4 regions of the Enterobacter bugandensis genome follow, and region 4 is predicted to be linked to each of the others. Evidence: predicted binding sites of a transcription regulator. Region 4 holds the regulator's gene; each other region holds the start of a gene.
The links. Region 4 encodes PhoB, which activates phosphate uptake and scavenging genes when phosphate is short. Its sites were predicted from a motif close to CTGTCATAAAACTGNCNNAT; they were not measured.
Positions count from the first base shown of each region.

Region 1: DG357_RS03135 (esterase-like activity of phytase family protein) is a predicted target of PhoB. The motif match lies at 1,824-1,843, and genes of this name have one in related genera.
Region 2: uvrB (excinuclease ABC subunit UvrB) is a predicted target of PhoB. The motif match lies at 2,468-2,487, and genes of this name have one in related genera.
Region 3: glpT (glycerol-3-phosphate transporter) is a predicted target of PhoB. The motif match lies at 3,196-3,215, and genes of this name have one in related genera.

Region 1 is NZ_LT992502.1:643,687-649,719, forward strand. Features, by position in the region: gene DG357_RS03120 (NAD-dependent succinate-semialdehyde dehydrogenase) at 1-568, shown strand, start outside; gene DG357_RS03125 (hypothetical protein) at 613-933, opposite strand; gene DG357_RS03130 (YfaZ family outer membrane protein) at 933-1,478, opposite strand; gene DG357_RS03135 (esterase-like activity of phytase family protein) at 1,889-3,247, shown strand; gene yjiA (GTPase) at 3,301-4,254, opposite strand; gene DG357_RS03145 (YbdD/YjiX family protein) at 4,265-4,468, opposite strand; gene DG357_RS03150 (carbon starvation CstA family protein) at 4,523-6,033, opposite strand, start outside.
Region 2 is NZ_LT992502.1:1,438,286-1,444,318, reverse strand. Features, by position in the region: gene yvcK (uridine diphosphate-N-acetylglucosamine-binding protein YvcK) at 1-146, shown strand, start outside; gene uvrB (excinuclease ABC subunit UvrB) at 221-2,236, opposite strand; gene DG357_RS06980 (ABC transporter ATP-binding protein) at 2,987-3,709, shown strand; gene bioD (dethiobiotin synthase) at 3,672-4,373, opposite strand; gene bioC (malonyl-ACP O-methyltransferase BioC) at 4,366-5,121, opposite strand; gene bioF (8-amino-7-oxononanoate synthase) at 5,105-6,033, opposite strand, start outside.
Region 3 is NZ_LT992502.1:3,259,724-3,265,756, reverse strand. Features, by position in the region: gene glpC (anaerobic glycerol-3-phosphate dehydrogenase subunit GlpC) at 1-240, opposite strand, end outside; gene glpB (glycerol-3-phosphate dehydrogenase subunit GlpB) at 237-1,454, opposite strand; gene glpA (anaerobic glycerol-3-phosphate dehydrogenase subunit A) at 1,444-3,072, opposite strand; gene glpT (glycerol-3-phosphate transporter) at 3,323-4,675, shown strand; gene glpQ (glycerophosphodiester phosphodiesterase) at 4,687-5,739, shown strand; gene yfaE (class I ribonucleotide reductase maintenance protein YfaE) at 5,763-6,017, opposite strand; gene nrdB (class Ia ribonucleoside-diphosphate reductase subunit beta) at 6,017-6,033, opposite strand, start outside.
Region 4 is NZ_LT992502.1:1,062,452-1,068,484, forward strand. Features, by position in the region: gene sbcC (exonuclease subunit SbcC) at 1-368, opposite strand, end outside; gene sbcD (exonuclease subunit SbcD) at 365-1,570, opposite strand; gene phoB (phosphate response regulator transcription factor PhoB) at 1,758-2,447, shown strand; gene phoR (phosphate regulon sensor histidine kinase PhoR) at 2,469-3,764, shown strand; gene brnQ (branched-chain amino acid transporter carrier protein BrnQ) at 4,175-5,494, shown strand; gene proY (proline-specific permease ProY) at 5,576-6,033, shown strand, end outside.

The DNA.
Region 1 (6,033 bases), 420 kb from region 4:
CTTTATCCTGCACGAGAAAATTGCCGACGCGTTCCTCAGCAAATTTACCGAGGCGTTTAAACAGGTGAAGATTGGCGATCCGCTGGACGAGAGCACCACGCTGGGGCCGCTCTCTTCCAAAGATGCGCTGGAAACGCTGACCAAACAGGTTAACGAGGCGGTGAAAAACGGTGCCACGCTGCACTATGGCGGCAAGCCGGTGCAGCGCGACGGGAGCTTCTTCGAACCGACTATCCTGACGAATATCTCCCGCGATAACCCGGCGTACTTCGAAGAGTTCTTCGGCCCGGTTGCGCAGATGTACGTGGTGAAAAACGACGACGAAGCGGTCGCGCTGGCGAACGACTCCCACTACGGCCTGGGTGGGGCGGTGTTCAGCCGGGACATTGAGCGCGCGAAGAAAATGGCGTCGCGGATCGAGACCGGGATGGTGTACATCAACTGGCTCACCGATACCGCAGCAGAGCTGCCGTTCGGCGGCGTGAAGCGTTCCGGCTACGGACGCGAGCTGTCGGATCTGGGGATCAAAGAGTTTGTGAACCAGAAGCTGGTGGTGGTGCGTAAGTAAGAGGTAATAAAAAAACCTGCCGGTTGGCAGGTTTTTTCAGTTGATTACTGTACTTCGATCTTGTCCCAGCCGCTTTTGAACATGCAGCTGTCGACTAACGTATCCCGGCGATATTCATTCGCGTCTTCAACCGTGTAGCTCGTGGAAATATCCTTTTTCTTGTTCTTTTTGTCCGTTTTTTCCGAGCTCGAACCGGTCACCACGTTATCCGGAGGCAGATCGATCAGGGCCTGCGCTTCGCATTCCGTAAGCTTTTTATTCATCTCAGCGTCGCTCACGCCCGGTTTTACCCATTTGTACTGGACGCAGCCGGTGAGCATCAGCGTGAGGCTCAGAACGCAAAGCGCGGTAACGCGGTGTTTCATCAGAAGCTAACTCCACCGCCGACATATGCGCCATCAATCAGGGTGTGGTTTGGACGACCATCTTTGCCGTCAACGCTCACGTGGCGGTAGCCTACTTTCAGCGTAACCGGTTTGATTGGGGTCCAGCTTACGCCGCCGTTAGCTTCAACGTAGTTTTTCACGCTGTTGTTCAGGCCTTCTGGTGCCGCATAGCCTTCGCCATAGACGTGGATGCTGTCGGTCAGCGCAACGTTTACGCCGCCGCCAATCGGGAAGGCCACGCCGTTATCGCCTTTTTTCGGGCCGATGTAGATGGCTTTTGCGCCCGCATTCAGCATCACCGGGCCCACTTCCAGGTTGTAGCCTGCGCCCACGCCACCGGTCTGGGTACCGTCGTCGGTGTTTTTCAGCCAGTTACTTTCGAGATAAACACCGGATGAGGATTTGCCCATTTCCAGGTTGAGGTTGGTAAAGTTTTTACCCTGCTCAATGCTGCCGCCCATTGCCAGTGCGGAACCCGAGATGGCGGTCAGTGCAGAAAGAAGAAGAATGTTCAGTTTTTTCATGTTTCGTGCCTCATCATCAAATTAATCTGGGGGCACCTTAACAAGCGATGTTTATGACTGCAAATGTGATGCAAATCGACTTTTCATGCTGTAATTGTTAATTCTTTTATCTTTATTTGTAACGCTTAAGTTGGGTTGTCGGTGTGTCAACGCGCAAATTTCAGGTGTTGAGGAACAGTTTAATTTTTTGACTAAACGAAATCTGAACGAGGCAGGGATAGTGATTTGAGACGCATTAATTGCGCTTCTAATAATTTCCAATTCCATTTCTAAAATCACATAAAAAAACAAATTTTTACATTTTTATGGTCATTATTCGTTCAGATGTCCGGCCACGTTTCCTTTCCATGTCATTTTTCTGACACGTTTGTTCATTACGTTGTGGGCTTCACTTTCCGGATGCTAACAATATGAAAAGAAAAATCATTCCTGTGCTTATCGGCTGTACGCTCTCTTTCTCTGGCCTGGCGGCGCAGCCCACGGCTGAGCGCTATGTTGTCAGCTTCCCTGACGGCTCACACGTGAAATACAGCGGCGCGTTTGCCGGTGCGTTTCCGAATGGACTCCCGGTAGGGATTGGCTCCGGCCTGCTGTTTACGGGCAAGCAGGGCGATGCTCTGACCTTCGCGACCGTGACCGATCGCGGTCCTAACGCCGATGCGCCCAAAATGGGTAAAAACGAAGCCAAAATTTTTGTCACGCCGGATTTCGCGCCGCTGCTGATGACAATTCGCGTTCAGAACGGCAAAGCGGAGGCAACGGATGCCCGCCCGCTGCATGATGATAAAGGCGAGATTAACGGCCTGCCGCTGCAAAGCGGCGTGATCGGATCTACAAATGAGGTGGCGTTCAGCGATACCCTCAACATTCTGAAGGGTGACAACCGCGGGCTGGACACGGAAGGCATCACCCCGGACGGCAAGGGCGGCTTCTGGCTGTGCGACGAGTATGGCCCGTTCCTGATTAACGTCGACAGCAAAGGGAAAATTCTGGCGATCCACGGGCCGCAGGCGGCGGAAGGGGAAAAATCCATCGCGGGCGGTCTGCCAAACGTTATCAAATGGCGCCAGCCGAACCGGGGCTTTGAAGGCCTGACCCGGATGCCGGACGGGCGGATTATCGCCGCCGTGCAAAGCACGCTGGATATCGACGGTAAGAGCAAAAAGCAGGCGCTGTTTACGCGTCTGGTCAGCTTCGACCCGGCGACCGGGAAAACGGCGATGTACGGCTACCCCATCGACAGCGCGGCCTACAGCAAAAACAGCGACGCCAAAATCGGCGACATCGTGGCACTGGACGACCAGCACATCCTGCTGATTGAACAGGGTGAGGATAAAAATGACGCGATGCGTAACCTTATCTACAAGGTGGATCTCAGCAAGGCGAGCGACCTGACCGCTTTCGACAAGCCGGGCGAGTACCCGGAGTTTGATGATGAGAAAACCCTGGCACAGCGCGGCATTACCCTTGCTGCAAAAACGCAGGTCGTCGATCTGCGCGCGCTGGGCTGGCAGCAGGAAAAGGCCGAAGGGCTGGCGCTGATCGACGGCAAACGGCTTGCGGTGGCGAACGATAACGACTTTGGCGTGAAGGTGGCGATGCAGCATCCGGTCGAGGGCAAAAAGCTCAAGGACTATCGGGTGAACGAGGAAGGCAAGCTGACGCTGGATGATAAACCGGTGGAAACCACGCTCAGCGTGAAGCCGCTGAAGAAGCCGGAGTCAGAGAGCGAGCTGTGGATTGTGACGCTGCCGGAGGCGTTGAAATAATTTTACCTCTCATCCTTCCCCTCTCCCCACAGGGGAGAGGGGAAGCAAGGCGGTTATTTCTTCAGACCTGCAAACGCTGCTCGGATTTCTTCTTCCGGCAGCTGGATACCAATAAACACCATCACGCTGTGCGGCGCTTCATCGCCCCACGGGCGGTCCCAGTCGGCGCTGTACAGGCGCTGTACGCCCTGAAACAGCAGGCGGTTCGGCTCGCCGTCGATCCACAGCATGCCTTTGTAGCGCAGCAGCTTGTCGGCAAACGACAGCAGCAGGTTTTCCATTACCCGGGAGACTTCGCTGATGTCCACCGGGTAGTCCAGCTCCACCACAATCGACGCCACATCGTTTTGCTTGTCTCCCATAAAGTGGAAGCGCGGTTTCGTGGTGACGTTCTCCTCCAGCATAAAGCCGTTGGTGTTAAACAGCTGGGATAGATCGATATCGCCATGCGTCACCGTATAAATCGGCGCGCGCGAGTTGATGCGCGTCAGGCGCTCGCGGAGTTTTTCGCTGTCGCCTGCCACGTCGGTTTTGGTCAGCAGGATGCGGTCGGCGTAGCCCACCTGAGACTGGGCAATGGTGAACTGGTTCATCTGCTCGTCGGCGTGGACCGCGTCTACCAGGGCAATCACCCCGTCCAGCAGGTAGCGCTGGCAAAGAATATCGTGAGAGAAAAAGGTCTGAATAATCGGGCCGGGGTCGGCCATGCCGGTGCACTCGATCACCAGGCGGTCGAAGCCGATGTCACCGCGATCGCGGCTGTCGAGCAGGTCCAGCAGGGCGTCTTCCAGCTCGTTAGAGCGGGTGCAGCAGATGCAGCCGTTGGTCAGGGTTTTGATTTGCGTGGCGCGGTCTCCGATTAATTGATCGTCAACGGAGACTTCGCCAAATTCGTTTTCGATGACGGCGATTTTGAAGCCGTGCTGCTCGTTCAGAATGTGGCGCAGCAGGGTGGTTTTACCGGCGCCGAGGAAACCGGTCAGCAGGGTAACGGCAATCGGGGTCATGGTCTCTCCTTTAGCAGCATCGGACGCCGCCTTCTCCACTTCCGCCGTAGCGCGCTTCCTGACGCTCGCGGAAGAATTCGGTGTAGGTCATATACGGCTTATCCGGATGGTTGGTCTTCATATGCTCAACGTAGTTGTCATAGTCCGGAATGCCAATCAGCATCTTCGCCGCCTGACCGAGGTATTTTTTTGCTTCGCCTAAGTTACCAAACATAGTCCATCCTGATAAGAACAAAGCCCCGCCGGAGCGGGGCTGAATACAACCAGATTAATGGTGTGAAGAGGTCTTCACGCCGCCTTCCGGCACCGGCACGTACGGGGTCTCTTTATCCGTACGGCCATCGGTGTTGCGCACTTTCATCCAGGTTTTGATGCCGTAGAAGATAATGCTGTACACCACCACCAGGAACAGAATGCTCAGACCCGCGTTGGTGTAGTTGTTCACCACGATATGGTTCATGTTAGCAATCTGCTGCGCGGTCAGATCCGCGCCGCCTGCGGCAATCTTCTCTTTGTACTGGTTAGCCATGAAGAAGAAGCCTTCCAGCTGCGGGTTGGTGCTGAACAGCTTCAGGCCCAGCGCCCAGGTGGTGCAGAGCAGCAGCCACAGCGCAGGAACCACGGTCACCCAGATGTATTTGGTGCGTTTCATCTTCACGAGGACGACGGTACCGAGCACCAGGGCAACGGCTGCCAGCATCTGGTTAGAGATACCGAACAGAGGCCACAGGCTCTTCACGCCGCCGAGCGGGTCGACAACGCCCTGATACAGCAGGTAGCCCCACAGCCCTACGCACCCGGCAGTACCCAGAACACCCGCTACCAGAGAGTCGGTTTTCTTCAGGAACGGCACGAAGTTGCCCAGCAGATCCTGCAGCATGAAGCGGCCCGCACGGGTACCGGCATCCAGCGCGGTGAGGATGAACAGCGCTTCGAACAGAATACCGAAGTGATACCAGAAGCCCATGTCCGCCCACGGCAGCACTTTGTGGAACACGTGTGCGATACCCACGGCCAGCGTCGGCGCGCCACCTGCGCGGTTCAGCACGGACGGTTCGCCAATGTCCTTCGCGGTCTGCATGATCTGCTCAGGCGAGATCACGAAGCCCCAGGAGCTGACGGTCGCCGCCGCGTGTGCGCTGGCCTCTTTCAGCTGCGCCATGATCAGCGCGGTATTTTCCCCGCCCATCTCATGCAGGTTTGGCATGGTGATGCCCAGACCCGCCGGTGGAGTGTTCATCGCGAAGTACAGGCCTGGCTCGATAATCGAGGCTGCAACCAGCGCCATGATCGCCACGAAGGACTCCATCAGCATCGCGCCGTAACCGATAAAGCGCGCGTCGGTTTCGTTAGCCATCAGCTTCGGCGTGGTGCCGGAAGCGATCAGCGCGTGGAAGCCTGAAACGGCGCCGCAGGCGATGGTGATAAACAGGAACGGGAACAGGGCGCCTTTCCACAGCGGACCGGTGCCGTCAATGTACTGGGTCACCGCCGGCATTTTCAGCTCAGGGTTGATGATCACAATCCCGATCGCCAGCCCGACGATGACACCGATTTTCAGGAAGGTCGCCAGGTAGTCGCGCGGAGCCAGAATCAGCCACACCGGCAGCAGGGCGGAAACGAACGCGTAACCGATCAGCGCGAAGGTGATGGTGGTGTCTTTAAAGGTCAGCGCCGGGCCCCAGTACGGGTCGTGCGCAATCACGCCGCCGAAGTAGATGGAGGCGACCAGCAGCACGATACCAATGACCGACACTTCACCCACGCGGCCAGGGCGCA
Region 2 (6,033 bases), 380 kb from region 4:
TGGTGGTTGGGCCGAAAGTGGATGTGACAGGGATTGGCGATCGCGTGGTGGTGCAGGAGCCGCTGGAAGCCAGCGATATTAAATATCGTCACGACCGCCACCTGCTGCGCGAGGCGCTGGAGAAAGCGATTCAGGCGTTGGGTTAGGTTCGCTTTGTGCGGCCTGATGCCCTCACCCCAGCCCTCTCCCACGGGGAGAGGGGGAATACACGCCGCTTTACCTATGATGCCGCAATAAACAGATCCCGCAGCTGATGCAGCTGGTCGCGGATCTGTGCCGCCTCTTCGAACTCCAGGTTCTGGGCGTGCTGCATCATCTGCCCTTCCAGCTCGTGGATTTTCTGCTGCAGCGCCTTCGGCGTCAGTACGACGGTATCTTCTTCCACCACTGAACGTGCCTTGCCGCGGCCTTTCGCTTTGGTCTTCGCAATGTTCTGACCCAGCGCCAGAATATCCACCACCTTCTTGTTCAGCCCCTGCGGCGTAATGCCGTGCTCTTCGTTGTAGCGCTGCTGCTTCTCGCGTCGGCGTTCCGTTTCGCCAATCGCTTTCGCCATCGACGGGGTGATTTTGTCGCCGTACAGAATCGCTTTCCCGTTGACGTTACGCGCGGCGCGGCCAATGGTCTGGATCAGGGAGCGTTCAGAGCGCAGGAAGCCCTCTTTATCGGCGTCCAGAATCGCCACCAGCGAGACTTCCGGCATATCCAGACCTTCTCGCAACAGGTTGATCCCCACCAGCACATCAAACTCGCCCAGACGCAGATCGCGGATAATCTCCATGCGCTCCACGGTGTCGATATCCGAGTGCAGATAGCGCACCTTCTCACCGTGTTCTTCAAGATACTCGGTCAGGTCTTCCGCCATGCGCTTGGTGAGCGTCGTCACCAGCACGCGCTCGTTGATGGCGGAACGGGCGCGGATCTCAGAGAGCAGATCGTCCACCTGGGTCGCCACCGGGCGCACTTCGATAATCGGGTCCAGCAGCCCGGTCGGACGGACCACCTGGTCGATCACCTCATCGCCGGATTTTTCCAGCTCGTAGTTGCCCGGCGTGGCCGACACGTAGATGGTCTGCGGCGCCAGCGCCTCAAACTCTTCAAACTTCATCGGACGGTTATCCAGCGCTGACGGCAGGCGGAAGCCGTACTCCACCAGCGTCTCTTTACGCGCGCGGTCGCCGCGGTACATCCCGCCGATCTGCGGGATCGTGACGTGGGATTCGTCGATCACCAGCAGACCGTCGGCCGGAAGGTAGTCAAACAGCGTCGGCGGTGGCTCGCCCGGCCCGCGCCCGGAGAGGAAGCGCGAGTAGTTTTCGATACCCGAGCAGTAGCCCAGCTCGTTCATCATCTCCAGATCGAACTGGGTGCGCTGGCTCAGGCGCTGCTCTTCCAGCAGCTTATTGTTAGCCAGAAGCACCTTACGGCGCTCTGCAAGCTCCTCTTTGATCTCTTCCATCGCCTGCACGATACGCTCTCGTGGCGTCACGTAGTGCGTTTTAGGGTAGATGGTAAAACGCTGTATCACCGACTCAACGTGGCCGGTCAGCGGGTCGAACAGTGACAAACGCTCGACCTCTTCGTCAAACAGCTCGACGCGCAGCGCCATATCGTCCGATTCCGCCGGGAAGATGTCGATCACCTCACCGCGCACGCGGAACGTCCCGCGCTGGAAGGCCTGGTCATTACGGGTGTACTGCAGTTCGGCCAGACGGCGCAAAATTGCGCGCTGATCGATGATCATCCCCTGCGTCAGGTGCAGCATCATCTTCAGATAGAGATCCGGATCGCCCAGGCCGTAAATCGCCGAAACAGACGCGACCACAACCACATCGCGACGCTCAAGCAGCGCCTTGGTCGCAGACAGTCGCATCTGTTCGATGTGTTCGTTCACCGAAGCATCTTTCTCGATGAAGGTATCAGAGCTCGGCACATAGGCTTCCGGCTGGTAGTAATCGTAGTAGGAGACAAAATACTCCACCGCGTTTTCCGGGAAGAACTCTTTCATCTCGCCGTAAAGCTGTGCCGCGAGGGTTTTATTGGGTGCAAGCACCATCGTGGGGCGCTGCAGGTCAGCGATCACGTTGGCGACAGTAAACGTTTTGCCCGAGCCGGTTACTCCCAGCAGCGTCTGGTGCGCCAGCCCGTCTTCCAGCCCCTCTTTAAGACGACGGATCGCCTCAGGCTGATCGCCAGAGGGGCGGAAAGCAGAATTCAGTTTGAACGGTTTACTCATGGGCGACGACCTGATGACGTTATAAGCGGCAGGTGAGTAATTTTACTCGTTGTTGCCAGGAATGCCAGTAAAAAACACTGGATGAAAAACCAGTGGCGTGTCAGGATATTTAGCGTAGCGGCGGAGTCATTAGCGCGTTAGCGGACAAAATTTAGGCTCTGACGAGATAAAAAACCAGCCAGGTTGGGTTATCCCCAGAACTTTTTCTTTTTTAACATTTGTCAAGCCAGGTAATGATAGTTTTATGGCAACGAGTGACACTTTCATTACGGTAATTGCTTTTATCTAAGCAATTAAATTTTAAACGATATTTTCTAAAGCCGCGTTTCGCGTCAATTTGGGCGAAAGCCGCGTCTTCTCTCGCTTATCGCGTGTTTTCTAACTCTAATGCACATGGTTATCCACAGGAATAGTGGATAACTGCTTCCAGCCCGTGTAGACCGCCGCTCAGCAAATTCCCGGATTTTCCCACGAGGCGGCAACAAAAAATTTTTATAGCTCTTTTTTGACGATAAACAGTTGAGTCATTCATAACCAACAGATGCGATCCTGCTCACATTTCAGCCATTTTTCGTCCTGCACCACAACTCACCATTCCCGGCACCGTCGATGTGCAAGCCACGCGTTTTTACCCTGCTCTCCTGTGGCTTATTCCTAAAAAAGTCGTTTTTTTAATCGATTTCAGGTTTCTGGCAAGCGTTTTGCAGCTTCACGTCAGGCCTATCCCTACGCATTTTTAAGGAGAGAAAGATGTTGAGTCTGCGTGCAGTGAATCAATTTTACGGAAGCCAACATACGCTATGGAACGTGGATTTGGATTTTCCGCAAGGGATGTGTACAGGCATCATAGGCCTGCCGGGGATGGGCAAAACCACCCTGATGAACTGCATTACCGGAAACATCCCCGTCGAAAGCGGCACGATTATCTGGCATGAAGCGGGCGCACCGCCGCGTGATTTGCTCAGCCCGGCACCGGAACAACGTTCAGAGCCGGGAATAGGCTATGTGCCGCAGGACAGGCGTATTTTCTCTCAACTGACGATTGAGGAGAATCTGCATATTGCCATGCGGGCGATGGGGAAACCCGACCTGGCGGCGAAAAGCGACGTATACGATCTGTTCCCGGAACTCTACGCGCGACGTCAGACGCGGGGCAATGCCCTTTCGCCAGAGGATCAGTATCAGCTTGCCCTGGCGAATGCACTGGTCAACCGCCCGCGGATGCTAATTCTGGACGAGCCTACGCATGGGGCAGGACACGGATTTGCCCAGAAGCTGGCGCAGCTGCTGGGGCGCTTAAACCGAGAGTTAGGCATGACGGTGCTGCTGGCGGAGCAGCAGCTGTCGTTTATCCGCCGGGTGGCGGATCGGTTTTGCATGCTTTATCGCGGGCGTAACGTGGCTCAGGGCCACGTTAGCGAGCTGAACGATGAGCTCATTGCCCACTGGATGTCGCGGGAAGCAAGACGCTGAGGTCGAGATAGCGCCCGGTTTCGGCCTGCTCAGCAACGCCAGCAATCCAGGGGATTTCCCCGAGGAACGGTGCCGGGAGCACGCGCTTGAGGGTCGCCAGATACTCCTGATGCCGCCTGCCCGGCGCAACCACGTCGTTGGCTATCCAGCCTGCCAGCGTCAGCCCTGCCTGCTGAACGGCCTGCGCCGTCAGCATGGCGTGATTGATGCAGCCCAGCTTCACGCCGACGACCAGAATGACCGGAAGCCGCTCGGCCTGCACCCAGTCAGCAAAGGTCTGCGTGTCCGAAAGCGGCGTAAACCAGCCTCCCGCGCCTTCCACCAGCACCCAGTCGGCCTGGCTTTCCAGCGTCCGTAACCCGGCAGACAGCACGGCGAAATCAATCGGACGGCCTTCGTCAGCGCTGATAATGTGTGGCGACGTCGGCTCGGCAAAGGTATAGGGATTCACCGCCGAATAGGCAAGCTCAAGGCTACTGTTACGCTGGAGCGCCAGCGCGTCGGTGTTGCGTAACCCTTCCGCCGTCATCTCGCTGCCGGAAGCCACGGGCTTATATCCGGCGGTGTTTTTTCCGAGCAGTCGTGCCGCCTGCAGCAGCGCAGCGCTGGCAACCGTTTTGCCCACTTCCGTATCAGTGCCGGTAACAAAATAACGTTCAGTCACGTTCGATAATCCCATGAAAAAGTTGATAAGAGAGCGGGAAAAGGCCCCGCTGCTGCGGCCAGGCCAGTTCCAGGCGTTGCAGCTGCCCCCGGGTCAGCGGTTTTTTCTCCCGCCCGGCGTGCAGGTGCGTGGCGCCGATGCCCTTCAGAGAGCGCATGGCGCTGAACGCGTCGCTAAAATTAAGCGTGATGGTTTGCACCGTGCTGCGACAGCGCCAGCCTGCCAGCGCCTGCGTCACCTGCTCATACGATAAAAAGCGGTTCGCGTGCGGCTGTTCATCCACCGCTTTCCACGCCTGATTCAGCTCCGGCAGCGAACTTTCCAGCAAGGTGGTAAAGGCTACCTTTCCGCCCGGGCGTGCGACGCGATAAAGCTCGCGTAACGCCTGCGGCAGGCTGCTGCACCACTGCACCGCCAGATGGCTCCAGACCAGATCGAACTGCGCGTCCGCCAGCGGGATAGCCTCGATATCGGCCACGACATAGTGGTGCGCCGCCTGCTGCTGGCGTGCCTCGTCCAGCATAGCGGGCGACAGGTCGATGGCCGTCACCTCGCTCCCCGCCTCGCGCCAGTAGCGGCTGTTGCTGCCGGGACCACAGCCAGCGTCCAGCACCTGCGGGAAGCGGTTCTCGCCAAGCGCGGCCAGAAGCCCCTGCGCGCTCTGGCGCTGGAGTTCATCGTGCTGCGAATAGCTCCGCGCGGCCCGGCCAAACGCCGCCGCAACGGCCTGCTTATTCACCGGCATCATGAAGCGCCTCCAGCAGCGTCTGGATATCCTGCGCCTCATGCGCCGCCGTCAGGGTTAAGCGCAGACGCGCGGTGCCCGGCGGAACGGTTGGTGGACGAATGGCCGTTACCCACATCCCCCGCTCGCGCAGCGCCTGGGCCAGCGCCAGCGCGCGGCCGTTTTCGCCGACAATCACGGGCTGGATGGCGCTCTGCGAATCGGGACTCTGGAAGGGAAGCGCCGCCAGTCCCTGACGGAAGCAGGAGATGTGCTCTGCCAGCTGCTGACGGCGTTCATCCCCTTCTGCGCTGCGGATCACCGCCAGCGACGCCGACAGCGCCACGGCCTGCGCCGGGGGCATGCTGGTGCTGTAGATGAGGTGACGGGCAAACTGCAGCAGATAGTCGGCGACAGATTCGCTGCACAGCACGGCGGCGCCGCTGACGCCAAAGCCTTTGCCGAAGGTAACCAACAGCAGTTCCGGCTTCACGTTTTGTTGATGGGCGCTGCCGCGTCCTTCATCGCCCATCACCCCAGCACCGTGAGCATCATCGACCAGTAGCCAGGCGTTTTGCCGCTTTGCGGCCTCGTGAAGCGCGGCAAGCGGCGCACTGTCGCCGTCCATGCTGAACACCCCTTCCGTGACCGCCAGCTGTTGCCCGTCGCAGGGTTTGTCCAGCAGCGAGGCGAGCTGTGACGCATCGTTATGGGCAAAACGCCGCAGCTGGGCGGGACTTAAGTTTGCAGCCTCCAGCAGGGAGGCGTGGCTTAAACGGTCGGCGACAATGCGGTCCTCTTTCCCCATCATGGCCGCGATGACCGCCTGATTGGCGGCAAAGCCGGAGATAAACAGCAGCGCACGCGGGTAGCCCAGCCAGTCGGCCAGCTCTTCCTCCAGCGCCTGATGCGCCGTGGTGTATCCGCTGACGTGCC
Region 3 (6,033 bases), 2.2 Mb from region 4:
CCGGGCGCGCTGGATGATGTCGCCGATTTTCACGTCCGACGGGCAGGCGACCTCGCAGCGCTTGCAGTTGATGCAGTATTTCAGCGCCTCGTCGTACAGCCTGCCGTCCTTCAGGCGCAGGCGCTCGCCGTCCGGCCCGGCTTGCTTTGGCCCAGGGTAGCGCGGGTTTACGCCGCTGACCGGGCAGACGGTGGTACAGACCGTGCATTTAATGCAGCTTTCGAAACGGGTATCGTTCATTGTTCAGCCTCCACGCGCTGGATAATCTGCTCGGCTACATACAGCGCCGTGACGGCGCAAACCCCGCCGCCGCATCCCTGGGGGATCGGATCGTATCCGCCCAGCAGCGAGCCGATGGCAAAAAGATTACCGACGGGCATACCGGAAAGCTGCGGATGTAGCCGGTTATCGACAATTACGCCAAACTGCTGCCAGGGCTGCGGCGTGAAGAAATCACACTGATACCAGTCCGCGCGGGAAGCGGTTTGCCGCACATCCAGCCCCATAATCGCTTCCCGGATGCCCTCCCGGCTGCTCAGCAGCCCGTTGCTGAAGAAGCTCCCGCTCGCCAGCACCGTATAGCGGGCGCGAAGCGGAATATCCTCGTGGTTGCGCGTCCAGATTTCGCTCACCGCGCCGTCGGTCAGGGTGATTTTTTTCACCTCGTCACCCGCCATCCATACGCCGCCCTGCGCAACAAACTGGCGCTGAAGCTGGGTGTGCAGACGAATGCCGGGTACGGAAGGGGGAAGCGTCGGCAGTAAACCGAGCGTGCAGGGCAGACGATCCGAGAGCCAGCGCCAGAGCCGGTTGTCGTTTAAACCAAAGCAGGCGGGCATTAACAGGGCTTCGCAGGTTTCACCGAGCGGCCTGAGCGCGTCATACAGCAGCGGCCATTTGTCCTCGTTATCCAGAAAACGGGCGATATTCACCGCGCGAAACTCGCTCGGGTTATCGCGCAGGACATCCAGCTCGGGCAGCTCTATTTCTGCCGTGTCGGCGTTGATGCCCTGGCGACAGAGCGAGGCCGCCGCGAGATGGGGTTGAAAATCCAGAAAGCCGCTAATACCCACCACCCGCACTCGTCCCGCGCTGACGGGGGCCACGGGGACTTCCTCCGGGCTGAGCCACGCGGAGCGCAGGGTGCCGAGCGGCGTGATGCGCTGGTGATTTTGCCTGGCGCTTCCCTTCAGACGCGCGCCGCAGCCCGCCAGCAGCGCTTCGGCTTCCAGCGCAAAGCGGTCAATATGCTGCGCGCCAACCAGGTGATAGGGGTGCTCCGGCGGCAGCCTGTCGCGGTACGCTTCGTCCACCAGATCCAGCGATCCCGACGAGAAGTGCAGGGCGCTCTGGCCGCGGGTGATAATGGCGCAGCGAAGCCCCTGCTTCGTGAGTTTGATGCCGCAGAGCAAGCCTGCCAGCCCGCCGCCGACGATTACGGTATCAAATTTCATCGTGTTGCTCCTTCTCCAGGCCGCAAAGCCCCTGATAGACCCAGCGGGTAAATTCGCTTTCGCGCAGGGCATCGCCCCAGGCGACAGGCTGAATGCCTTTCCAGCGCTCGTTCAGAAACGCGCTGAGCTGATCGAGCGACTGGGTGGCGGTGGTGGTATGAAAACGCTGTAGCAGCCCGGCGGCACGACAGGCGCACAGTTCGCCCTGACAGGTCCCCATTCCGACGCGGGTGCGGCGGCGGAGATCCAACAGGCTGTTGACCGTCAGGTTCTCTACCGCGTACTGCACTTCGCCTGCGGTAACGGCTTCGCACTCGCACACCAGGCTGCGGCTCAGTCGTCCTTCACCGAGCCACTGCGGCGTTCTGTCGCCGTGGCGGTAGATGGCCGAACCGCGCAGCGGCGCGGGCAGGGAGATGATTTTTTGCAGCGTTTTTTCGGTAGACTGGCGCGATCCCGGCAGCGGCTGTTCTGCGGTAACGCACGGTTCGGTATTTCCGAGCTTGCGGCAGACGGCATCGGTCGCCCACTCGGCCATCAGCCGGTAGGTCATCAGCTTGCCGCCGGTAATGGTGATAAACCCGTCCATGCCGTCGCGCTCGGCGTGATCGAGCAGCACGATGCCCCGGCTGACGTTACGTCCGCTCGGATCGTTATCGCTGGCGACAAGGGGACGCACGCCCGCGTAGGCGCGCAGAATACGCGTCTGCGCCATCACCGGCGCCAGCTTTTCCCCTTCGCGCAGCAGAATATCCACTTCTTCGGCGGTGACCCGGTTGACGTCAATGTCGCTGTAGTCAACGTGCGTTGACGTCGTACCGATGAGCGAAATGGTGTCGCCCGGCACCAGAATGTCGGCGTCAGACGGTTTGCGGCAGCGGTTGATGACGTGGTTATTGATGCGGTGGTCAAGGATCAGCAGCGAACCTTTGGCCGGGAACATGCGGATGGATAAATCGGCGTATTCCGCGATGCGCTGGCCCCAGATCCCCGCCGCGTTGACCACCACGGCGGCGTGCAGCTCGCTGTGCTCGTTATACTGCGTATCAAACACCCGCACGCCGCAGATGCGATGACCCTCGCGGATAAGCCCGGTCACTTCATGTCCGGTCAGAATGCGCGCGCCATGCTCGCGGGCGTCCAGCATGTTGGCGGCGGTCAGGCGGAACGGATCGACGGTGCCGTCAGGTACCTTCACCGCGCCGATCAGCGCCGGGTTCACCGACGGCTCCAGCCGCCGGGCCAGCGCCGGATCCATGGCCTCCGCCTGAATACCTGCTACAGTACAGGCGGTTATAAAGGTTGACTGAAAGGCGAGGTCATCTTCGGGAAGGGTAATAAAGAGGCCGTCGGTCGGCTCTATGCAGTGTCGGGCGATACGCTTGAGGATCTGGTTTTCAGCGATACATTCGCGCGCGGATTCACCGTCGGTGACCGCATACCGCGCGCCGCTGTGCAGCAGGCCGTGGTTACGTCCCGTCGCGCCGGTGGCGATATCGTGGCGCTCCAGAAGCGTGACGCTTAAGCCGCGGAGGGCGCAGTCGCGTGCGATGCCGGCGCCGGTTGCGCCACCGCCAATGATAATCACATCGCTGTAGCGTGGATCGTGAATTGTCATTGCCTTTCCTCTATGTTCGTTTTTTAGCATTTAGCCACATAGATCGTGTGGTTTGTTTGATTTCGAACATAAACGCGCGAAATTCGAAACTGAAACGTGATTTCATGCGCTTTTTTGCGCATTCTGTCATATTTCTGTAACAATCTGTGCGTTGATTCACAGTAACAAACCGCATGTTTTTTTAACATCCCCGCCTCTGTAACCGGGCGCGAGATGCCTGGTCATTTTTTGAAAGGCCACGGAGGCTGTTATGCTCAGTATCTTCAAACCTGCGCCGCATCGGGCGCGACTGCCAGAGGCAGAGATCGATCCTCTCTACCGCCGTCTGCGTTGGCAAATCTTCCTCGGGATCTTCTTCGGGTATGCGGCGTACTATCTTGTACGTAAAAACTTTGCGCTCGCCATGCCGTATCTGGTGGAACAGGGCTTCTCTCGCGGCGACCTGGGCTTCGCGCTGTCGGGGATCTCCATCGCCTACGGTTTTTCTAAATTCATCATGGGTTCCGTGTCGGACCGTTCGAATCCGCGCGTGTTCCTGCCCGCCGGTCTGATCCTCGCTGCAGCGGTCATGCTGTTCATGGGCTTTGTGCCGTGGGCGACGTCCAGCATTGCCATCATGTTCGTGCTGCTGTTCCTCTGCGGCTGGTTCCAGGGGATGGGGTGGCCGCCGTGCGGACGTACTATGGTGCACTGGTGGTCGCAGAAGGAGCGTGGCGGCATTGTGTCGGTGTGGAACTGCGCGCATAACGTCGGGGGCGGGCTTCCACCTCTGCTGTTCCTGCTGGGGATGGCCTGGTTCAACGACTGGCACGCGGCGCTCTACATGCCTGCCTTTGGTGCTATTCTGGTGGCGATTATTGCCTTCGCCCTGATGCGCGACACACCGCAGTCCTGCGGGCTGCCGCCAATCGAAGAGTACAAAAACGACTATCCGGATGACTACAGCGAGAAGCACGAAGAAGAGCTGACCGCGAAACAGATCTTCATGAAGTACGTGCTGCCGAACAAGCTGCTGTGGTACATCGCGGTGGCGAATGTGTTCGTATACCTGCTGCGCTACGGCATCCTTGACTGGTCCCCGACCTACCTGAAAGAGGTGAAGCATTTCGCGCTGGATAAATCCTCCTGGGCGTACTTCCTGTATGAATACGCCGGGATCCCGGGCACGCTGATTTGCGGCTGGATGTCGGACAAAGTGTTTAAAGGCAACCGCGGCGCAACGGGCGTGTTCTTTATGACCCTGGTGACCATCGCGACTGTCGTTTACTGGCTTAACCCGCCGGGTAACCCATCAGTAGACATGGCCTGTATGATCGTTATCGGCTTCCTGATTTACGGCCCGGTGATGCTGATCGGTCTGCACGCGCTTGAGCTGGCGCCGAAAAAAGCGGCGGGCACGGCGGCAGGCTTTACCGGTCTGTTTGGCTACCTCGGCGGTTCCGTCGCGGCGAGCGCTATCGTGGGCTACACCGTTGACTTCTTCGGCTGGGACGGCGGCTTTATGGTGATGATCGGCGGCAGCGTGCTGGCGGTTCTGCTGCTGGTTGTTGTGATGATCGGCGAGAAACGTCACCACGCGGAAGTGCTGGCGCGTCGTCAATAAGGAGCATTGCGATGAAATTAACTCCATTAACCACCGGCCTGCTGCTGGCAGGCCTTATGACAGGCTCTGCCCTGGCGGCGGATAAAATCGTTATCGCCCACCGCGGTGCCAGCGGCTATCTGCCGGAGCATACGCTGCCGGCGAAAGCGATGGCCTATGCCCAGGGCGCGGATTATCTGGAGCAGGATCTGGTGATGACGAAGGACGACCAGCTGGTCGTCCTGCATGACCACTATCTTGACCGCGTCACGGACGTGGCGGAGCGTTTCCCGGACCGCGCGCGCAAAGACGGTCGTTACTACGCCATCGACTTTACCCTGGATGAAATTCGCTCTCTGAAGTTTACCGAAGGCTTTGAGATTGAAAACGGCAAGAAGGTGCAGGTCTACCCGGGACGCTTCCCGATGGGCAAATCTGACTTCCGGATCCATACCTTCCAGGAAGAGATTGAGTTTGTTCAGGGGCTGAACCACTCCACCGGTAAAAACATCGGTATCTACCCGGAAATCAAAGCGCCGTGGTTCCACCATCAGGAAGGGAAGGACATTGCCGCGAAGACGCTGGAGGTGCTGAAACAGTACGGCTACACCAGCAAGAAGGACAAAGTTTACCTGCAGTGTTTTGACGCAGCCGAGCTGAAGCGCATCAAAACCGAGCTGGAGCCGAAGATGGGGATGGATCTCAATCTGGTGCAGCTGATTGCCTACACCGACTGGAACGAAACCCAGGAGAAACAGCCGGACGGGAAGTGGGTGAACTACAGCTACGACTGGATGTTCAAGCCGGGCGCGATGAAGCAGATTGCGCAGTACGCTGACGGCATCGGGCCGGATTATCACATGCTGGTGGCGGAAGGCTCAACGCCTGGCCACGTGAAGCTGACGGCGATGGTGAAAGAGGCGCACGCCAGCAAGATGCAGGTGCATCCGTACACGGTGCGTGCCGACCAGCTGCCGCCATATGCCACCGATGTGAATCAGCTTTACGAGGTGTTGTATAAGCAGGCGGACGTGGACGGGCTGTTTACGGATTTCCCGGATAAAGCGGTGACGTTCTTAAAATAGAAAAAGGGCCGTAAGGCCCTTTTTTACATCTCGATCTCAATATCGCCTTTTGCCCGGCAGCAGCAGGGCAAAATTTCCCCTTCACTGATAAAGGCCAGCGGTTCGGTCAGCCAGTCCACCTGGCCTGCGACCAGACGGCAGCGGCAGGAGCCGCAATAGCCTTCACGACACTGGTACTCTACCTCCACCTGATGCGCTTCAAGCGCCACCAGAAGGGAAGGGTGCTCATCCTGGCACAGCACTTGGGTGCCAGAAAGGCTCAGCGTTACGCGCGTCATCAGAGCTGGAAGTCGC
Region 4 (6,033 bases):
TTGCCATCCTCGCAGCGGGCCAGCTCCACGCGCGGTGCCTGCAAGTTCCCGTCCGGCTGGTTGCGCGCCCGGTTCTGGCTCCAGAATGCGCGATAGGCAACGCCTTTCACCTCAAACTCCACTTCCGCCAGGCACTCGGCGGTATCGCGCGTCATCAGATCGTTTTGCGCCTGAGAGACCTTATTCAGGCGCGGGGTTTCGTGGTAGAGCGCCAGGCAGATGGCATCGAGCAGGGTGGTTTTACCCGCGCCGGTTGCGCCAGTGATGGCAAACAGGCCGTTGCTGGCAAAAGGCTCCGCAGTGAAGTCAATTTTCCACTCGCCCTTGAGGGAGTTGAGATTTTTCAGGCGCAGGCTCAGAATTTTCATGCGTTTTCTTCCTCGTCATTGAGGGCGTGCAGAGTATGGCTGAACAGCTCGTTGAGCCTGACGCGCTTTGCATCATCGATCTCTTCCTGCGACAGTCGGCGCTCGAACACCTCTTCTACGCGCAATTCGCTAAGCGTTTCGCGCTGGGCACCGAGCAGAATTTTCTCGCGCTGCTCGCGGCTGCGGCGCACCAGCAGCACCTCAACCGGCAACTCTTCGGTCAGCGCCTGAATTTTCCGCTGCATATCGTGCAGGTAGTCATCGGTGGTGATTTCAATATCCAGCCAGACGGGCGGGTTAAGCTCAGCGCCGCGCCACTGCTCAAGCTGGGCGGTGATGGCAGCCAGATCGCCCTTCAGCACCGCCAGCGGCTGGGTGACCGGCACTTCCAGCGTCTCGACGGCGCTGAGTTTGCCCTCATCAAAGCTCACCAGATGCACGGATTTGGCTTTTCCGGTTTCATCGAAGCTGAGCGAAATAGGGGAGCCACAGTAGCGGATATGCTCGCAGCCGCCGATGACCTGGGCGCGGTGAATGTGCCCGAGTGCGATGTAGTCCGCGGGCGGGAAGTTTTGCGCCGGAAAGGCGTCCAGCGTACCGATATAGATCTCGCGGACCGCGTCACTTTTGCTGGCCCCGACGGTAGTGAGGTGCCCGGTGGCAATGACCGGAATGGCCTGTTCACCGCGCAGGGCACAGGCTTCCGCGTGCTGCTGGTGATAATAGTCGGTGATGGCCTGCAATAAATGCTGCTGCTTTTCCGCGCCCGATAGTCCCGCCTGGCTTTGCACGATGTCCCGCGGACGTAAAAAGGGAATCGGACACAGTACCGCGCCCGGCGACCCGTCGCGTTTTTTCAGGATCTGCGGCGCGTGCCCGGCGCTGGCGACCACGGTGGTATTGAGAAACGCCAGGATGTCGCGGGATTCATTGAGCGTGGCGACGGAGTCATGGTTACCGGCGACAATCACCAGATGACAGCCGGTCTGCTGCAGGTTCACCACGAAGCGGTTATACAGTTCACGCGCATAGCTCGGCGGCGAACCGGTATCAAAGATGTCACCCGCCACAATAATGGCATCCACCTCGTGCGCCTGGGCCGTTTCCAGAAGCCAGTTCAGGAACGCTTCATGTTCAGCCGCACGGCTTTTGCTGTAAAAATTTTGACCCAGATGCCAGTCCGAGGTGTGAAGTATGCGCATAGGAGATCCGTGGCGAAAAACGATGCGGGCGATTATAAACTGTCAGGGAAAGGAAAATAACCGCTGTAATAAAACAACAGTTTGCCATTTATAGTGGTACTGTTTTTCATAAATCTGTCATAAATCTGACGCATAATGGCGCCGCATTACAAACTTGTAACTTAAATAAGATAAGACAGGGCAAAGTATGGCGAGACGTATTCTGGTCGTAGAAGATGAAGCTCCAATTCGTGAAATGGTGTGCTTCGTGCTCGAACAAAATGGCTTCCAGCCGGTTGAAGCGGAAGATTATGACAGCGCGGTGAACCAGCTGAATGAACCCTGGCCCGATCTGATTCTGCTTGACTGGATGTTGCCCGGCGGCTCCGGACTGCAGTTTATCAAACATCTGAAGCGTGAAGCGCTGACCCGCGACATCCCGGTGGTGATGCTCACGGCGCGCGGAGAGGAAGAGGATCGCGTGCGCGGTCTGGAGACCGGCGCGGACGATTACATTACCAAGCCTTTCTCCCCGAAAGAGCTGGTTGCCCGCATTAAGGCCGTCATGCGCCGTATTTCCCCGATGGCGGTGGAAGAGGTGATCGAGATGCAGGGCCTCAGCCTTGACCCAACGTCACACCGCGTGATGACCGGCGAAAATCCCCTCGACATGGGGCCTACCGAATTTAAACTCCTGCACTTCTTTATGACCCATCCGGAACGCGTTTACAGCCGCGAGCAGTTGCTGAATAACGTCTGGGGAACTAACGTGTATGTCGAAGACCGGACGGTTGACGTACATATCCGCCGCCTGCGAAAAGCGCTGGAACTGAGCGGCCACGATCGCATGGTACAGACGGTCCGCGGCACGGGTTATCGTTTCTCGACCCGTTTCTGAATAATGACAGGAGTGTGACGCGTGCTGGAACGTCTGTCATGGAAAAGGCTCGTCTTTGAACTGATCTTATGCTGTATTCCGGCCCTTCTTCTGGGGGCCTTACTTGGGCATCTGCCGTGGTTTCTGCTGGCGGCGGTCACCGGGCTGTTAGCCTGGCATTTCTGGAACCTGCTGCGTCTCTCCTGGTGGCTGTGGGTGGACCGCAGTATGACCCCGCCGCCGGGAAGCGGCAGCTGGGAGCCGCTGCTGTACGGCCTGCACCAGATGCAGATGCGTAATAAAAAGCGTCGCCGCGAGCTGGGAAGCCTGATCAAACGCTTTCGCAGCGGCGCAGAGTCGCTGCCGGATGCGGTGATCCTGACGACAGAAGAAGGAACTATTTTCTGGTGTAACGGGCTTGCGCAACAGCTGCTGGGCCTGCGCTGGCCGGACGACAATGGTCAGAACATCCTCAACCTTCTGCGTTATCCCGAGTTCACGCTGTATCTGAAAAAGCGTGATTTCACCCGTCCCCACAATCTGAAGCTGAATAACGGTCGCCATCTGGAAATCCGCGTGATGCCCTACAGCGATCGCCAGTGGCTGATGGTGGCGCGCGACGTCACCCAGATGCACCAGCTGGAAGGGGCGCGTCGTAACTTTTTCGCCAACGTCAGCCACGAACTACGCACCCCGTTGACCGTGCTGCAGGGCTACCTGGAGATGATGCAGGAGCAAACCCTGGAAGGCGCGCCGCGTGAAAAAGCGCTGCATACGATGCGCGAGCAAACGCACCGTATGGAAGGGCTGGTGAAGCAGCTGCTGACGCTGTCAAAGATTGAAGCGGCGCCTTCTCTTGCGCTGAATGACACCATTGATGTGCCAATGATGCTGCGCGTCGTCGAGCGTGAAGCGCAGACGTTAAGCCATAAAAAACATCAGCTGACCTTTGACGTCGACAACACGCTGAAGGTGCTGGGCAGCGAGGATGAACTGCGTAGCGCCATCTCCAACCTGGTGTACAACGCGGTAAACCATACGCCGGAAGGAACGGATATCGTGGTGCGCTGGCAGCATACGCCGGCAGGCGCCGAGTTTAGCGTTGAGGATAACGGGCCGGGGATCGCCCCGGAGCATATTCCGCGCCTGACCGAGCGCTTCTACCGGGTGGATAAAGCGCGATCGCGGCAGACGGGGGGAAGCGGCCTGGGGCTGGCGATTGTGAAACACGCGGTGAATCACCATGAAAGCCGTCTTGATATCCAGAGTACCCTGGGTAAGGGAACCCGCTTTAGTTTCGTTATCCCGGAACGATTAATTGCCAAAAAGAGCGCCTGACGGCAGGCGTGTCATTTTACCTTTCCACGGGTCAGCCATCGCTGGCCCGTTTGCTTTGCAGTCAAGCGAAACGCGTGTGAATTTTATACGGTTGGCTGTTTTTTGTTCGCATGATTAGCCATGGGTTTTTCCTATAATTAGCGCATTGTTCTGGTGCGCGTTTTCATACTGGCATATTGTTCTGGTTTTGCGATCCCTCCTTGCCTTTAAACGTTATAAGCGTTTAAATTGCCCCCCAGATACTGTCAGACCGACTGTATTTGCGTGGTAAATCGAAAAACTATTCTTCTCCACGCCAGGACGGGAGCATTTCCCGCTGAAATTGAGCAAATTTTCGGCTGTATCGTCCCGTCAGGGAAATCGAAAAATCTCAACGTTTTCAACACCACATCCACAGGCAGTAAGGTTTTATGACCCATCACTTAAAATCGCGTGACATTATCGCGCTGGGCTTTATGACATTTGCGCTGTTCGTTGGCGCAGGCAACATCATTTTCCCTCCAATGGTTGGCTTACAGGCGGGTGAACACGTCTGGACCGCCGCGTTTGGTTTCCTGATTACTGCCGTGGGCCTGCCGGTACTGACCGTTATCGCACTGGCGAAAGTCGGTGGCGGCGTGGATAGCCTTAGCACCCCGATTGGCAAAGTGGCTGGCGTTCTGCTGGCTACCGTCTGCTATCTGGCCGTTGGTCCGCTGTTTGCCACTCCGCGTACCGCGACCGTTTCCTTCGAAGTGGGCATCGCCCCGCTGACCGGCGACGGCGCGATGCCGCTGTTCATCTACAGCCTGATTTATTTCGCCATCGTGATTCTGGTTTCCCTCTATCCGGGCAAGCTGCTGGACACGGTAGGTAACTTCCTGGCGCCGCTGAAAATTGTAGCGCTGATCGTGCTGGCCGTGGCGGCCATCATCTGGCCAGCCGGCCCGATTAGCGACGCGATGGATGCCTATAAAAACGCCGCGTTCTCTAACGGCTTTGTGAACGGCTACCTGACGATGGATACGCTGGGCGCGATGGTGTTTGGTATCGTTATCGTTAACGCCGCGCGTTCCCGCGGCGTGACCGAAGCGCGTTTGCTGACCCGTTATACCATCTGGGCTGGCCTGATGGCCGGTGTGGGCCTGACGCTGCTGTATCTGGCGCTGTTCCGCCTGGGCTCTGACAGCGCGATGCTGGTTGATCAGAACGCGAACGGTGCGGCTATCCTGCACGCTTACGTTCAGCACACCTTCGGTGGGGCGGGCAGCATGCTGCTGGCGGCGCTGATCTTCCTGGCGTGTCTGGTAACCGCGGTTGGCCTGACCTGCGCCTGCGCAGAGTTCTTTGCGCAGTATCTGCCGCTCTCTTACCGTACCCTGGTGTTTATCCTCGGTATCTTCTCGATGGCGGTGTCTAACCTCGGTCTGAGCCACCTGATTCAGGTCTCTATTCCGGTGCTGACGGCGATCTATCCGCCGTGCATCGTGCTGGTGGTGCTGAGCTTCACCCGTCCGTGGTGGCATAACTCCTCACGAATTATTGCGCCAGCCATGTTTATCAGCCTGATTTTTGGTATCCTTGACGGGATTAAAGCATCAGCGTTCGCTGAAATTCTGCCAGCCTGGACACAGCGTCTGCCGCTGTCCGAGCAGGGCCTGGCCTGGCTGATGCCTACCGTTGTTGCACTGGTTCTGGCGGTTATCTGGGACCGTGCTGCAGGGCGTCAGGTCACATCGAACGCTCATTAATCAACGGCAACAAACTGTTTAACCACGGGGCTTAAGGCCCCGTGGTTTTTTGTTTTTTTCGTGTTGAATGGCAAGATTTAAATGGAAAGCACTAACAAACTTAAACGTGGATTGAGCACGCGCCACATCCGCTTTATGGCGCTGGGCTCTGCTATCGGCACCGGTCTTTTTTATGGCTCGGCAGATGCCATCAAAATGGCCGGTCCAAGCGTGCTGCTGGCGTACATCATCGGCGGCGTGGCGGCGTATATCATCATGCGCGCCCTCGGCGAAATGTCGGTTCACAACCCGTCTGCCAGCTCCTTCTCCCGCTACGCGCAGGAAAACCTCGGCCCGCTGGCCGGGTTTATCACCGGCTGGACCTACTGCTTCGAAATTTTGATTGTGGCGATTGCCGACGTAACCGCATTCGGCATCTACATGGGCGTCTGGTTCCCGGCGGTGCCGCACTGGATCTGGGTGCTGAGCGTGGTGTTGCTCATTTGCGCCGTCAATCTGATGAGCGTGAAGGTGTTCGGCGAGCTGGAGTTCTGGTTCTC